2 regions of the Arthrobacter sp. 01T419 genome follow, and region 2 is predicted to be linked to the other one. Evidence: riboswitches for the same ligand, from Rfam matches in the RefSeq annotation. Region 2 holds a riboswitch; the other holds the start of a gene.
What was found. A riboswitch is a leader RNA that binds a small molecule or an ion and turns the genes downstream of it on or off. The one in region 2 is predicted to bind thiamine pyrophosphate.

Region 1 (3,965 bases), on a different contig from region 2:
GCTCGTGATCGACCGTACCGAGGCCATGACGGTTGTTGACGTCAATACCGGGAAGTTCACCGGCAGCGGCGGTAACCTCGAGGAGACCGTCACCAAGAACAATCTTGAGGCTGCCGAAGAAGTGGTCCGCCAGCTGCGTTTGCGTGACATCGGCGGAATCATCGTCATCGACTTCATCGACATGGTCCTCGAATCCAACCGCGATCTCGTGTTGCGCCGCTTGGTCGAGTGCCTTGGCCGGGACCGCACCAAGCACCAAGTTGCCGAAGTGACCTCTCTTGGCCTAGTCCAGATGACCCGCAAGCGCATGGGCACCGGCCTGCTTGAGGTCTTCGGCGAGCAGTGCGAAACGTGTGCGGGACGCGGAATCGTCACCCATGACGAGCCAGTGGAGCACCGTCGGGCCAACGTTGTGGCCGCCGAGCATCACCACCCGCGTACCGAATCACAGCCGGCCACCCGTCCGGAGCAGCGCAAGCGCCGCCGTGGCAGGGGCGCGGGGCAAGGGACCACTGAGCTCCCGATCACCCCTCCTGTGCCGGTCCACACCGTGGAATCCACTGATCCAAGCCGCCAGGCAGCCACCCGCGCAGCACTTGCCACCATCGCCGCCGCGGCCCACGCCGCCCACTTGCACGACGACGAGCTCCACCACGCCGCGGAATCGTTGGCAGGCACGCCCGAGGCCGGAGCTGCCCCCGCGGCCGAGGCAGCTCCCGTTCAGGCTCCCGTGATCGCAGCTGTCGCCAAGGAGGCCTCCGGTTCAGTTACTGAGGAGCGCTCTAAGCCGGTGCTGCGGTTCGGCGGCGAAGAGGTCGCGTTGCCCTTCGTTCACCACGAAGAGCCGGCGAATGGGGCGCCTGCCATGAGCCTGGATCTGTTGGCACAGGCGTTTGCGGGCCTCGGCGAGGCTCCTGATACCGAGGCGAAGGCGACGGGAACCCAGGAATCTCCGGCAGGGCTGTCCGCCGGGGAAGCCGGGGAATCCCCGGAGTCCGGAACGCGCGGGCGCCGTGGCCGGCGCAACCGTAGTGCCAGCCGGGCACAGGGTGCTGCCAACGCCACCAACGTGGAGCACCACGAGGTCGCCGCGGCTGCCTCGGGTGGAACTGCGCACGAGGCTAAGGCGCCAGCCGCTGCCCCAGCCAAAACGACTACAGCAGCCGAGCCGATCATCCTCGGTGTCGGCGTCCCCAAGTCCGAGCTCTAGAAACAGTCCCTGTCCGAAGCCCCGGCACCTTCTACTCCAATGGAAGGTGCCGGGGCTTCGGCGTTCCCGGACCGCTGAAGCCTCCGGTCCAGTAATCGATTTCGCCAGACATTATGACCGGTCCATTTCACTAGTGCAGGAGTGATCCGGGTTAAGCTAGGGGACTGACACGGGGTGCCGCGCACCAAGCCGGCTGAGACCAGACCCGTTGAACCTGTCCGGTTAGCACCGGCGAAGGGATGTCTCGCATGACTGTTCCAGCGCATTCAGCTGTCTACCCGCTCAATACCGTCCGCCGCGCCGTTCCCAGGGTCCTCAGCATTGCCGGTTCCGATCCTTCGGGCGGTGCCGGGATCCAAGCCGATCTGAAGAGCATCGCAGCCAACGGCGGCTACGGCATGGCGGTCATCACGGCGCTCACGGTACAGAACACGCAGGGAGTCACTGCCGTTCACGTGCCTCCCGTGGAGTTCCTACGCCAGCAGCTGGACGCCATCAGCGAGGACATCGCTGTCGACGCCGTCAAAATCGGCATGCTCGGCGACGCCGCGGTCATCGACGAGGTCCGCCGCTGGCTCGGCGAGGTTCGCCCCGCCATCGTGGTTTTGGACCCGGTGATGATTGCCACGAGCGGCGACCGGCTCCTGGCGGAGTCAGCTGAAACCGCGTTGCGGGAACTCCTGCCCCTCGCTGACTTGATTACCCCCAACCTTCCCGAATTGGCCGTGCTGCTCGGCGAACCTGAGGCCACTGACTGGGCATCGGCGCTGGAGCAGGGCAAGCGCTTGGCCGCAGCCTGCGGAAACACCGTTTTGGTGAAGGGCGGCCATCTGCAGGGAACCAGCTGCCCGGACGCGCTGGTCAACACCGGAGGACTCCTCAGCCAGGACGTAGTGGAATTTGCCGGCCCCAGGGTGGAGACCCGCAACAGCCATGGCACAGGATGTTCGCTGTCCTCGGCGATGGCGACGGCCAAGGCGCGGCTTGGCGATTGGGAGTCGGCCCTGCACGTTGTGAAGCCCTGGCTCCAGGAGGCGCTGACCCAGTCCGGAGTGCTGGAAGTGGGGAACGGCAACGGGCCGATCCACCACTTCCATGCGCACCAGAACGCCCTCCAGCCGGGTGCTTTCGCCGCCAGGATGTGGGACGCCGCCCAAACGGAGCTCGAGGCCATCTATGGCCTGGTCTTCATCCGGGACCTGCAGTCCGGCGCGCTCGGCGAAGGGCAATTTGCCTATTACTTGGCCCAGGATGCCATCTATCTCAACGGCTACTCCCGCGTCCTGGCCCGAGCAAGCGCCCTGGCCCCGAGCGAAACAGAACAGTTGTTCTGGGCTCGCGGCGCGCAGATGTGCCTTGAAGTCGAGTCTGAATTGCACCGGAACTGGCTCAGTGGACGTCAGGTCAGCGGAGTACAGGGACCCGTCACCAAAGCCTATGTGGACCACTTGCTGGCGGCATCGGCGTCGGGCAGCTATGCCGTTTTGCTGGCCGCTGTCCTGCCCTGCTACTGGTTGTACGCCGAGGTGGGACAGCAACTCCATCATGGCTATCTTCAGGCGGAAGCCCCGGCTGAGCACCCTTACGCGGACTGGCTGCGCACCTATGCCGACGAGGCGTTTGCCGAGGCTACCCGCAAAGCGATCGACATCACGGATGCCGCTGCGCAGGCGGCTTCCCCTGGGGAGAGGGCTGCGATGATGGAAGCATTCTCCCAGTCTTGCCGCTACGAAACGGCATTCTTCGATGCTCCAAGGCTGCACGGCTGAGCTTGGTTCCTGTTGCGGAAGGACGGGACGAAGGACTGTTCCGGCGGGCGCTGCAGCGTGTCGGAGTGAGGATCCGAGCTTTTCCCGGCCGGCAGGGTAAGGTGGACGGGCACGGTACCGGATGGCGGCATAGCCAGTCTGTGGCAGCCATCACGTGGCAGCCTCCGGACCTGGCCTCATTTGCAGCCGAAGGCGAAACTAGCGTAATCTAGATCTTCGGTGCTTACGCCAACACTTGGGTTATGCCCCCAGAAACCGTTCACTTGGAACTGACCTTTCATTTGGAACTGTTCGAGGGATGACTCATGGATTCCGTACCGGAGTCCACGGCGTTGAGGCACAGCGTGAACCAGGCCCGTTTTCGGATCGGGGTTCCGCACGCAAATTTAGTAATAAACGTCGAGAGAAGTGAGTGCCCAAGTGGTGTACGCGATTGTCCGCGCAGGCGGCCGCCAAGAAAAGGTTTCCGTTGGAGACTACGTAACCCTGAACCGCGTCCCCGGTGGAGCCGGCAGCACCCTTGAGCTGCCCGCACTGCTCCTGGTGGACGGTGACAAAGTCACGTCCGCCGCTGCGGACCTGGCCAAGGTCAAGGTTACGGCTGAGATCCTCGAAGACCTCCGTGGTCCGAAGATCGTCATCCAGAAGTTCAAGAACAAGACCGGCTACAAGAAGCGCCAGGGTCACCGTCAAGAACTGACCAAGATCAAGATCACCGGTATCAAGTAACCACTGGTTGCTGTTCAGGTTTTCAACAGATTCCCCAGAATTTAAAGGCAGGCATTTCAAATGGCACATAAAAAAGGCGCGAGCTCCACTCGCAACGGTCGTGACTCCAACGCCCAGTACCTTGGCGTAAAGCGCTTCGGTGGCCAGGTCGTTTCCGCAGGCGAGATCATCGTCCGCCAGCGTGGCACCCACTTCCACCCGGGCGCCGGTGTCGGCCGCGGTGGCGACGACACCCTGTTCGCACTGCAGGCCGGTGC
Region 2 (11,391 bases):
CTCGGTCATATGGGTGGCGTAGCGCGGGAACTTTGTCTCAGCCTGCTTGGCGATGACCGGGAAGGTAGCAATGTTGATGAGCGTCGGGACAATCGGCACCCCCTGGTCGAGCAACCGCGGAATGTGATGCGGCAGGAGGCCGGTGGCGTGCTCGATGCAGTCGATGCCGGCGTCGAGCATGTCGTCGATAGTTCCTTCGGCGAAGCAATGGGCCGTCACCCGAGCTCCCTCGTCGTGCGCGGCTGAGACGGCGTCCTTGACGCTGGCGGCCGGAAAGGACGGACCCAAGTCCCCGAGCGAGCGGTCGATCCAGTCTCCTACGATCTTGACCCAACCGTCTCCGGACCGGGCCTGCTTGCGTACGGCCTCCACCAGATCTTCCGGCTCGACTTCCTCTGCCAGCCCGGGGATGTACCGGCGCTGCCTGGCGATGTGCCGGCCCGCGCGGATGATCCTCGGCATGTCCGTCCGGCGCTGCAGCCAGCGTGTGTCACTTGCGGAGCCGGCGTCGCGGATCAAAAGTGTCCCGGCGTTCCGGTCCGCCATTGCCTGAAGGCGCGCGGTCTCCTCGTCAACAGCTCCGCCCTTTCCCAGTCCAACATGGCAGTGGGCGTCGACAAGGCCGGGGAGCACCCATCCGTCCAGGACAACGCTCGGCGCGGCAGCAGGCCGCAGAAAGGTCAGCCGTCCGTCGACCGACCAGAGCCCGCGCCGTTCGTCCCTGGGCCCTGTGAGGACGGTGCCGCTGAACTCGATGATTTCTGGCATGCTTCCACACTAAACTCCGGCGCGATCGCCTGCTCGGTCACATCTGTCCTGGGTCACATCTGTCCTAAGTCACATCTGTCGTAGGTACCAACGGCTGTGGTAGCTTCGTCTACGACCACACGGGGGCCCTTGCAAGGGCTGAGATCGGGCTGATGCAGCCTGCGACCGTTGAACCTGTCCGGGTAATGCCGGCGAAGGAAGTGAGTAATCCTTTGAGTACCAAAGAAACACAGCTGAGCCCTACCCAAAACGGATCAGCGCAGGAAGTGACCCAATCCCTCAAGTCGCATTCCCTCGCGTTCCTGGAGGATGCCGAGGCGGGAATCCGGGTACCGGTCACGGAAATCGCCCTGGAACCGTCCCCCAACGGCGAGGCGAATGCGCCCTTCCAGGTGTACCGTACCGCGGGGCCCGGGAGTGATCCGGTGGTCGGCCTTGAGCCGTTCCGCAGCGAGTGGATCGAAGCGCGCGGCGACACCGAGGCATATAGCGGACGTGAACGGAACCTGCTCGACGACGGCAAGTCGGCCGTGCGCCGCGGCGCCGCCTCCGCGGAGTGGAAGGGCGCACAGCCGGTGCCCCGCCGCGCCGTCGAAGGCAAGACTGTCACCCAGATGCACTATGCCAAGCAGGGCATGGTGACGCCCGAGATGCAGTTCGTGGCACTTCGCGAAAACTGCGATGTTGAACTGGTCCGCAGCGAAGTCGCCGCCGGCCGGGCCATCATTCCCAACAACATCAACCACCCGGAATCCGAGCCGATGATCATCGGCAAGGCCTTCCTGGTGAAGATCAACGCCAACATCGGCAACTCGGCCGTCACCAGTTCCATCGCCGAAGAAGTGGACAAGCTGCAGTGGGCCACGCAATGGGGCGCAGACACGGTCATGGACCTGTCCACGGGCGACGACATCCACACCACCCGCGAATGGATCATCCGCAACTCCCCCGTGCCGATCGGCACCGTGCCCATCTACCAGGCGCTGGAGAAGGTCAACGGCGAAGCCAACAAACTCACGTGGGAAATTTTCCGCGACACCGTCATTGAACAGTGCGAGCAGGGTGTGGACTACATGACCATCCACGCCGGCGTGCTGCTGCGGTACGTGCCGCTCACCGCCAACCGCGTGACCGGCATCGTTTCCCGCGGCGGCTCCATCATGGCGGGCTGGTGCCTGGCCCACCACGAGGAAAACTTCTTGTACACCCACTTCGACGAACTCTGCGAAATCTTCGCCAAGTACGACGTCGCCTTCTCTCTCGGCGACGGACTGCGCCCGGGAGCGACGGCGGACGCCAACGACGCCGCACAGTTCGCCGAGCTGGACACCTTGGCCGAACTGACCATGCGGGCCTGGGAGTTTGACGTGCAGGTCATGGTCGAAGGGCCGGGCCACATTCCGTTCCACTTGGTGCGGGAGAACGTGGAACGCCAGCAGGAACTGTGCAAGGGCGCGCCCTTCTACACCTTGGGCCCGCTCGTCACCGACGTGGCGCCGGGCTACGACCACATCACTTCGGCCATCGGTGCCACGGAGATTGCCCGCTACGGAACCGCGATGCTGTGTTACGTCACACCCAAGGAACACCTGGGCCTGCCGAACAAGGACGACGTCAAGACCGGCGTGATCACGTACAAAATCGCTGCCCATGCTGCCGACCTCGCCAAGGGACACCCCGGCGCCCACGAACGCGACGACGCCTTGTCCAAGGCCCGCTTCGAGTTCCGCTGGCGCGACCAATTCGCACTGTCGTTGGATCCAGTCACGGCGGAGTCGTTCCATGACGAGACCCTTCCTGCCGAACCGGCCAAGACAGCGCATTTCTGCTCCATGTGCGGACCGAAATTCTGCTCCATGCGCATCAGCCAGGACATCCGCGACGAATACGGTTCAGCGGATTCCCAAGCAGCCATCGCGGAAATGTACAGCGGCATGCGCGAAAAGAGCGAGGAATTCCTGGCCTCCGGCGGCAAGGTCTACCTGCCTGAGCTGGAAGTTCCTTCAGGAGCGAAGTCAGGAAGCCTGAACTGATCAGGAAGCCTGGACCGACCCGGCGCGGCTGACGTCCGCAATGAAGGAACGGATGATCCGGTCTCCTTCAACTGAGTCATGAGGCCGGTGTCCTCCTGCCGCAACGCGGTGGAGGGCGCCGGTTTCCTGCAGGTACCCGGCGATCTCTTCGTAGAGCGGTTCCCATCCACCGGTCAAGACAAGCGTAGGAACTCCCGGGACAATATGCAGGGGCGCCTCCCAGGGTGGCGCCTGCAGCCGCAGGCGCCGGGCGGTACGCCGGGCCTCCGGGGTACTGAGGACGGCTGCTTCGGAGGAAAACGCCCGGCGGACGAACTCACGTTGGTAATCGTCATCGCTGAGTTCGTGCCGGATCCGGAACAAGGGTTCCATCAGCGCCCGGTAGGCCGCAGTGGCGGGCAGTTCAGCCGTCAAAGAAAGGCATGCCGGTTCAACCAACACGAGGGAGCGGACCAGGTCCGGCCTCTCCACCGCGGCCAGCATTGCGGAGATAGCGCCTTGGGAATGCGCCACGACATGGCCACCACGGGCCGGGCCGGAGGATGACGCGGCTTCTCTCGCTCCCAAGCATTCCAGCACGATGTCCACATCTGCGGCGACATCGGATTCCAAAGGCTCCGCCTGCGCGTCAAAGCCGTGGCGTTTGAGGAAGAGCGCGTCATAGTCCAGTGCCATCCCGTGTTGCTTCGGCCAAGCGGCAGCGCCGAACGTGCCTGCTCCATGGACGAACACAACGCGCTGCTTTTGCATTCATCCAGCCTATGGCACGGGGCTGACAACCAAACTCACTGGCCGCTGGGGGACGGTTACTTGCCGCCGAGGAACTTGTCGAAGCCCTTGGGCAGGTTCAGCTGCGCGGGGTCGAAGTCGCCGGCACCCTGGCCGAATGCCGCGCCGGTGGGAACAGCCTTCGCCCGCTTGTTCTCGGCGTCTCGCAATTCCTGGGCGGCCTTGGCGGGGTTGCCGGAACGGGCCTTCTTCTTCGGCGCGCTCTTGGCACCCTTGCGCGAACCACCGCCACCGATGCCGGGCATACCCGGCATCCCCGGCATGCCGCCGCCCTGGGCCAGCTTCTTCATCATCTTCTGGGCCTGCGCGAAACGCTCGAGGAGGCCGTTGACCTCGGAAACGTGCACGCCGGAGCCTCGGGCGATGCGGGCGCGACGGGAGCCGTTGATGATCTTCGGAGCCAGGCGCTCATGCGGAGTCATGGAGCGAACGATGGCCTCCACGCGATCGATCTCGCGCTCGTCGAACTGCTCCAGCTGCTGGCGGATGTTCTGCGCACCCGGCATCATCATGAGCATCTTCTTCATGGAACCCATGTTGCGGATCTGCTGCATCTGGGCGAGGAAGTCGTCCAGGGTGAAGTCTTCCTGATCGGCGAACTTCTTCGCCATCCGGGCCGCTTCGTCCTTGTCCCAGTTCTTCTCGGCCTGTTCGATCAGGGTGAGAACGTCACCCATGTCCAGGATGCGGGAGGCCATGCGGTCCGGGTGGAACAGTTCGAAGTCGTCGAGGCTTTCGCCGGTGGACGCGAACATGACCGGCTTTCCGGTGACGGACGCGACCGACAGGGCGGCACCGCCGCGGGCGTCGCCGTCGAGCTTTGACAGCACGACGCCCGTGAAGTTGACGCCTTCATCGAACGCAACGGCCGTATTGACCGCATCCTGGCCGATCATGGAGTCGATCACGAACAGCACTTCGTTCGGGATGATCGCCTGGCGGATGCGGCGCGCCTGGTCCATCATTTCGGCGTCGACGCCGAGGCGGCCAGCGGTGTCGACGATCACGACGTCGTGCAGCTTCTGGCGGGCTTCGTCGACGCCGGCGCGTGCGACGGCGACAGGGTCGCCGGTGGGAACATCCAGGTCTGATGTGGTGCCCGGGTGCGGTGCGAAGACGTGGACGCCAGCGCGTTCACCGACGATCTGGAGCTGCGTCACGGCGTTGGGACGCTGGAGGTCGGCGGCAACAAGTACGGGGCTGTGCCCTTGGGCCTTGAGCCACTTGGCGAGCTTGCCCGCGAGGGTGGTCTTGCCCGCGCCCTGCAAGCCGGCGAGCATGATGATGGTGGGGCCGGTCTTCGCCAGGCGGATACGGCGTGTCTCGCCGCCGAGGATCTCCACGAGTTCCTCGTTGACGATCTTCACGATCTGCTGGCTCGGGTTCAGGGCCGCGGAAACCTCGGCGCCCAGAGCACGTTCACGGATGCGCCCCGTGAACTCGCGGACCACGGAAACAGCAACGTCCGCATCCAACAGGGCGCGGCGGATCTCCCGGACGGTGGCATCGACGTCGGCCTCGGTGAGGCGACCCTTGCCACGGAGATTCTTGAAGGTTGCTGTCAACCGGTCAGAGAGTGAATTGAACACGCGCCGTGCACTTCTTTCAATGGTCTACGAATGGCGGCCATTCCGGCGCGCCAACATCTTGACGATTCCTGCCCCAAACAAATCTGACTCAACTGAGGGACTCGACTATCTAGGGTACCAAGACGCGCCTGCAAGATGGCATGCTGGCACAGTGACCAGCAAAACAACAGTCAAAACGTTGCTCATCCTAGGCGCCTCGGGGGACTTGACAGGCCGGCTGCTGTTGCCCGGCCTTGCCAGGCTTGTGGCCGGCGGGCTCGCGGAAGGCCTCAAGCTTGTGGGGGCGGGTTCCGATCCCTGGACCCCCGAGCAATGGACAAAACGGGTCCAGGGCGCCTTTGAGGAGGCTGGAAAGGACGCCGATGCCGCAGGAAAGAAAGCAGTCGCGGCCATGGAGGACAGCACCACATACCATCAGCTGGATGTCACGGCCGATGGCCAACTCGCCACACTGTTGGCTGGACTCGAAGCTCCGGTAGCCGTCTACTTTGCCTTGCCGCCACACATCAGCCAAAAGGCCTGCGAAGTCCTCACCGCCGGAGATCTGCCGGCCGGGACGCGGCTGGTGATGGAGAAGCCGTTCGGATCCAGTCCGGAATCCGCCCGGGAACTCAACAAGACCCTAGCCGCCCTGGTCCCGGAAGACCGCATCCACCGGGTGGACCACTTCCTCGGCAAAGCCACCGTCCTGAACATCCTGGGCCTGCGCTTCGCCAATAGGTTCCTCGAACCCGTGTGGAACCGGGACCATATCGAAAAGGTGGAGGTCATTTTCGACGAAGACCTCGCACTTGAAGGGCGTGCCCGCTACTACGACAACGCCGGTGCCCTGAAGGACATGATCCAGAGCCATTTGCTGCACATCATGGCACTCCTGGCCATTGATGCCCCCGCCACCATCGGCGAGCGCGATCTCAGGGGCGCGATCTCGACGGTGCTGCGTGCGAGCAGCATCAGCGCGCCCTACCGGAAGACCACCCGCAGGGCCCGGTACAAAGCCGGCCGGAGCGGTGGGCATCCGGTTCCGGACTATGCCGCCGAGGAGGGTGTTGATCCCGCCCGGAACACCGAGACGCTTGCGGAGGTTGAGGTGTCGATCGACAATTGGCGCTGGAAGGGAGTCCCTTTCATCCTTCGCTCAGGTAAGGCATTGGGACTCATGCGCAAGGAAGCCATCATCACCTTCCGGCCTGTTCCGCATCTGCCGGCCGGGTTCCAAGGCGTGGACTCCCCCAACCAGCTGCGTATCGGTTTCGGTCCGGACACACTCCAGCTCGACGTTGACGTCAACGGTCCCGGAGACATCTTCACGCTTGACCGCGTAACGCTCAACTCTGAACTGAATGCTTCCGAGCTCTTGCCCTACGGAGAAGTCCTGGAGGGGGTCATCACCGGCGATCCCTTGCTTTCCGTCCGCGGAGACACCGCGGTGGACTGCTGGAGGATCGTCGAGCCCGTGCTCAAGGCCTGGGCCAAGGATTCGGTGCCGCTTGAGGAGTACGACGCCGGTGGGGCCGGTCCCGCGGACTGGCCCACCGCCGTCGTGGGCTAGGGGGTCGGAGGCTAGCAGGCCGGTCGACTTCGGAAGCGCAAACGCGAAGGCGGGCCGGGTACCTTTCCAGGTACCCGGCCCGCCTTTGCGTTAGGTGCTTCAGATGGCTGCTGCGCCGCGTTCGCCCGTGCGGACACGGACAGCTTCGTAGACGTCCACGGTCCAGACCTTGCCGTCGCCGGCGCGGCCCGTGTTGGAGGAAGCGATCAGGACATCGAGGATGTCGTCCGCCTGCTCATCCGTGGCCAGGACCTCGACGCGGATCTTCGGAAGCAAATCCACGTTGTACTCGGCTCCGCGGTACACCTCCGTGTAACCCCTCTGCCGGCCGTAGCCGCTGGCCGCGCTGACCGTCAGTCCCTGTACCCCGTAAGCTTCGAGCCCCTCTCGGATGGCGTCGAGCTTCTCCGGGCGGACGATCGCCGTGATGAGTTTCATGCCTGGACACTCTCCTTGCCTGATACGGATGCTTCGTCAGTGGCTTCGGCGGATGCCTTGCCGGTGATGAGGTCGTGAAGCGGCTGGAAGCTGCCTCCGTGTCCTCCGACGCCGAACTCGTACGCCGTTTCGGCGTGCAGGCTGAGGTCTGCACCGGCGATTTCCTGGCGTTCGGAGATGCGGAAGCCCATGAGCTTGTGGATCGGGTAGGCGATGATGAACGTCATCACGCCGGTGAAGACAATCGAGCAAAGCGCCGCGAGGGACTGTGCCACCAGCTGGGTGGTACCGCCGCCGTAGAACAGGCCGGCTGCGCCCTGGGTCGGGGTGGCAAGGAAGCCGATGGCAACGGTGCCGATGATGCCGGACACCAAGTGGACACCGACGACGTCCAGGGAGTCGTCGTAGCCAAGCTTGAACTTCAGGCCGACGGCCAGGGCAGACGCAACACCGGCTGCAACGCCGAGGGCAATGGCACCGAGCGGGGAAACGTTGGCACAAGCCGGCGTGATGGCAACCAGGCCGGCGACAACACCCGAAGCAGCTCCGAGCGAGGTGGGGTGGCCGTCACGGATGCGCTCCACGATCAGCCAGCCAAGCATGGCTGCTGCGGGTGCGGTGAGGGTGTTGATCCAGATGAGGCCCGCCTGCTCTACCGTTGCTGCTGCACCGGCGTTGAAGCCGAACCAGCCGAACCAGAGGATGGCCGCGCCGAGCATCACCAGGGGCACGTTGTGCGGGCGGTGGTTCGGGTCCTTGCCGAAGCCCTTGCGGTTGCCGATGATCAGGACGAGGATCAGGCCGGCAACACCGGCGTTGATGTGCACCACGGTGCCACCGGCGAAGTCGATGACCGGAGCGAACGTCTGGCCGAACCAGCCGTCCTTCGAGAAGAGCCCGCCGCCCCACACCATGTAAGCCATGGGTGCGTAGACCAAGGTGGCCCAAATCGGGGTGAAGAGCGTCCATGCCGAGAACTTGGCGCGGTCCGCGATGGCACCGGAGATCAGGGCCACGGTGATGATTGCGAAGGTGGCCGCGTAGCCTACCTTGAGGAGGTCTGCAGGATCCGTGAAGTTGTGCAGGCCGAAGTGGCTGAACGGATTTGCGAAGAGCTGGAAGAAGTTGTCCGTGTTGCTCGTGGACATCGAGGCGCCCCACAAGACCCAGACGATGGTCACTGTGCCGATGGCGATGAAGCTCATCATCATCATGTTCAGGGCGGCCTTGGCACGGGTCATGCCGCCATAGAAGAATGCCAGGCCCGGGGTCATGAACAGCACGAAGGCTGACGCGACCAGGAGCCAAACGAGACCGGCGCTGAATTCCATGGTCTACGTCCTCTCTGCTCTTTGTTGCGGACTTTGCCGCCTGTCCCAACGCATTTGCGTTCTATGTAAGAGTTTTGCGGGGCAGTGTTTCACCTGCGAAGGTTTTAGATTGCAGGGCTGTTACAAGAACTTCTCGAAGGTAAATGGTGCATATCACGCTTGTTACGGGTATGTTTCGTCAGTTCCACATTCCCTGCGCCAACACGACCCGGAGGATCCCGACACGATGACCGCAAGCCCCAAATCCCGCGCAAATCAAGGGGCCAGGGCCACGAAGGCTGAGATGCCCCGGGACATCAAGGTGATGTTGGTGGCAGCGTTCCTGATAGCACTGGGTTTTGGCCTCGTCGCGCCCGTACTTCCGCAGTTCGCCACCACCTTCGACGTCGGCGCAACGGCGGCCGCGGTGATCGTGAGTATTTTCGCCTTCATGCGTTTGGTATTCGCTCCGGCAGGAGGTGCCCTGATGGGCCGCTTCGGCGAGCGTCCCGTGTACATTGCGGGGTTGCTGATTGTGGCGGCATCGACGGCGGCATGCGCCTTCGCCCAGAACTATTGGCAGCTGCTGGTCTTTCGGGGCCTCGGCGGAGCCGGTTCCGTGATGTTCACGGTGGCAGCGATGGGACTTTTGATCAGGCTGGCCCCTCCCGAAAGCCGCGGGCGGGTCTCCGGCGCGTACGCTTCTGCTTTCCTGATCGGTAGCGTCCTCGGCCCCGTGGTAGGTGGGTTGCTGGCCGGGTTCGGGCTGCGCGTTCCGTTCCTCGCCTACGCGGCAGCCCTGGTCCTCGCGGCCTTGGTTGTACGCACGCAGCTGACGGGCCGTTCAAAGGCTGCGATCCAAGGGGGTGCGGCGGGGCCGGCGATGCACATGAAGGAGGCCCTGGGCGATTCCGCCTACCGGGCCGCGCTGTTCTCCAGTTTCAGTAACGGCTGGGCGACCTTCGGCGTGCGCATGGCCACTGTGCCATTGTTCGCGGTGGTTGTCCTCGCCGCTGGTGCAGGTTCCGCGGGATGGGCCTTGGCCGTGTTCGCAGGGGGCAACGCGCTGGCACTGACCTTCTCGGGCCGTCTTGCCGACAGCTTCGGCCGCAAGCCCATGATGCTGCTGGGCCTGGTTGTCACAGGCTTGGCCACCGCCGCCATCGGTTTGACGAGCAATCTTCCCGCGTTTTTCGCGGCTTCCGCTGTGGCCGGCTTCGGCTCGGGTTTGCTGAACCCTGCCCAGCAAGCCGCCGTCGGGGACATCATCGGTCGTGGCCGTTCCGGTGGCAAGGTCCTGGCGGTCTTCCAGATGGCCTCCGACGCCGGAGCAATCGTAGGCCCGGTACTGGTTGGCCTTCTGGCCGACGGTTTTGGCTACGGCTGGGCGTTCGGCGCAACCGGCGGCATCCTGCTGCTCTCGGCCGTCGGCTGGTCCGTAGCACGCGAGCCGATGCAGCGCCTAGTTCAGCAGGGCAACTAGTTCAGCAGAGCACCTAGTTCAGCAGGGCACCTAGTTCAGCAGGGCGTCGACGAAGGCCTCCGCCTCGAACGGGGCGAGGTCGTCCGGGCCTTCGCCAAGGCCAACAAGCTTGACCGGTACGCCGAGAGCCTTTTGGATTGCGACGACGATCCCGCCCTTCGCGGTGCCGTCCAGCTTGGTGAGCACGATTCCCGTGATGTTGACCACTTCAGCAAAGACCTTTGCCTGGTTCAAGCCGTTCTGGCCGGTGGTCGCATCCAGCACCAGCAGGACTTCGTCCACTTCGGCCAGCTTCTCGATGACGCGCTTGACCTTGCTGAGCTCGTCCATGAGGCCGACCTTGTTCTGCAGGCGGCCGGCGGTGTCGATCATCACGACGTCCACTTCCTGCTCGATGCCGGATTTGACGGCCTCATACGCAACAGAGGCGGGGTCCGCGCCGTCCACATGTGACCTGACAGTTGCGACGCCGACGCGCTGCCCCCACGTGGCAAGCTGCTCCGCAGCCGCCGCCCGGAAAGTATCAGCAGCGCCCAGGAGAACGTCCTTGTCCTCGGCGACGAGAACGCGCGCGAGCTTGCCCACGGTGGTGGTCTTGCCGACACCGTTGACGCCGACCACGATCATGATGGCCGGGTGGTCTCCCTTGCGCTCCACGTTCAAGCTCCGGTCCATGGTGGGATCCACGAGCTTGATGAGTTCCTCGCGCAGGAGGGCTTTGACTTCCTCCGGGTTGCGGGTGCCTTGGACCTTCACCCGTTCACGCAGCGCATCCACCAGTTGCATGGTGGGCTCGGTGCCAAGGTCGGCAAGGAGCAGTGTTTCTTCGACTTCGTCCCAGACATCTTCGTCGATCTTGTCGCTCGCAAGAAGCGCCAGGAGACCCTTGCCGAGAATGTTGTTGGATTTGACCAATCGCGCCCGAAGCCTGTTGAGGCGGCCTTCCACCGGCGCAGGCGTCTCCACCTCGATGAGTTCAAGTCCCGCGGCGTCGTCAGGAACGTCGGTCTCGGGAACGGCAAGGTCGGTGGGCTCGGCGACGCTGCCGGGCGCCGGGCGTTCCCGCACGGACCCGGGGGCGTCGTCGACGATCGTTCCGCCGCCAGCCGACGCCGTACCAACGGGATCGTTGGCGTCGCGCGTTCCAGCGTAGGTCGAGGAGGACTTCCGCGCCTTGAGCAGGACAGGAATCAGCCCTCCGACCACCACAATGGCAGCGACAATGGACAAAATAATGGGGAGGAGATCGTTCACTCCCCTAGCTTCTCATAAAGCTAGACGTCGGCACCGAGCCTCTGACTGATGACGGTGGACACCCCGTCGCCCCGCATTGTCACTCCATAGAGCGCATCCGCGACTTCCATGGTCCTTTTCTGGTGGGTGATGACAATCAGCTGGCTGGACTCGCGCAGTTCTTCGAAGATCGTGA

Region 1: another riboswitch for thiamine pyrophosphate. It lies ahead of AC1DLO_RS15595 (bifunctional hydroxymethylpyrimidine kinase/phosphomethylpyrimidine kinase); the one in region 2 lies ahead of thiC (phosphomethylpyrimidine synthase ThiC).

The regions. Positions count from the first base shown of each region.
Region 1 is NZ_JBFTQF010000010.1:118,143-122,107, forward strand. Features, by position in the region: gene AC1DLO_RS15590 (Rne/Rng family ribonuclease) at 1-1,210, shown strand, start outside; TPP riboswitch at 1,371-1,467, shown strand; gene AC1DLO_RS15595 (bifunctional hydroxymethylpyrimidine kinase/phosphomethylpyrimidine kinase) at 1,459-2,979, shown strand; gene rplU (50S ribosomal protein L21) at 3,400-3,708, shown strand; gene rpmA (50S ribosomal protein L27) at 3,769-3,965, shown strand, end outside.
Region 2 is NZ_JBFTQF010000001.1:18,741-30,131, forward strand. Features, by position in the region: gene AC1DLO_RS00115 (amidohydrolase family protein) at 1-768, opposite strand, end outside; TPP riboswitch at 878-985, shown strand; gene thiC (phosphomethylpyrimidine synthase ThiC) at 981-2,801, shown strand; gene AC1DLO_RS00125 (alpha/beta fold hydrolase) at 2,802-3,551, opposite strand; gene ffh (signal recognition particle protein) at 3,608-5,179, opposite strand; gene AC1DLO_RS00135 (glucose-6-phosphate dehydrogenase) at 5,331-6,731, shown strand; gene AC1DLO_RS00140 (P-II family nitrogen regulator) at 6,831-7,169, opposite strand; gene AC1DLO_RS00145 (ammonium transporter) at 7,166-8,500, opposite strand; gene AC1DLO_RS00150 (MFS transporter) at 8,727-9,962, shown strand; gene ftsY (signal recognition particle-docking protein FtsY) at 9,993-11,216, opposite strand; gene smc (chromosome segregation protein SMC) at 11,237-11,391, opposite strand, start outside.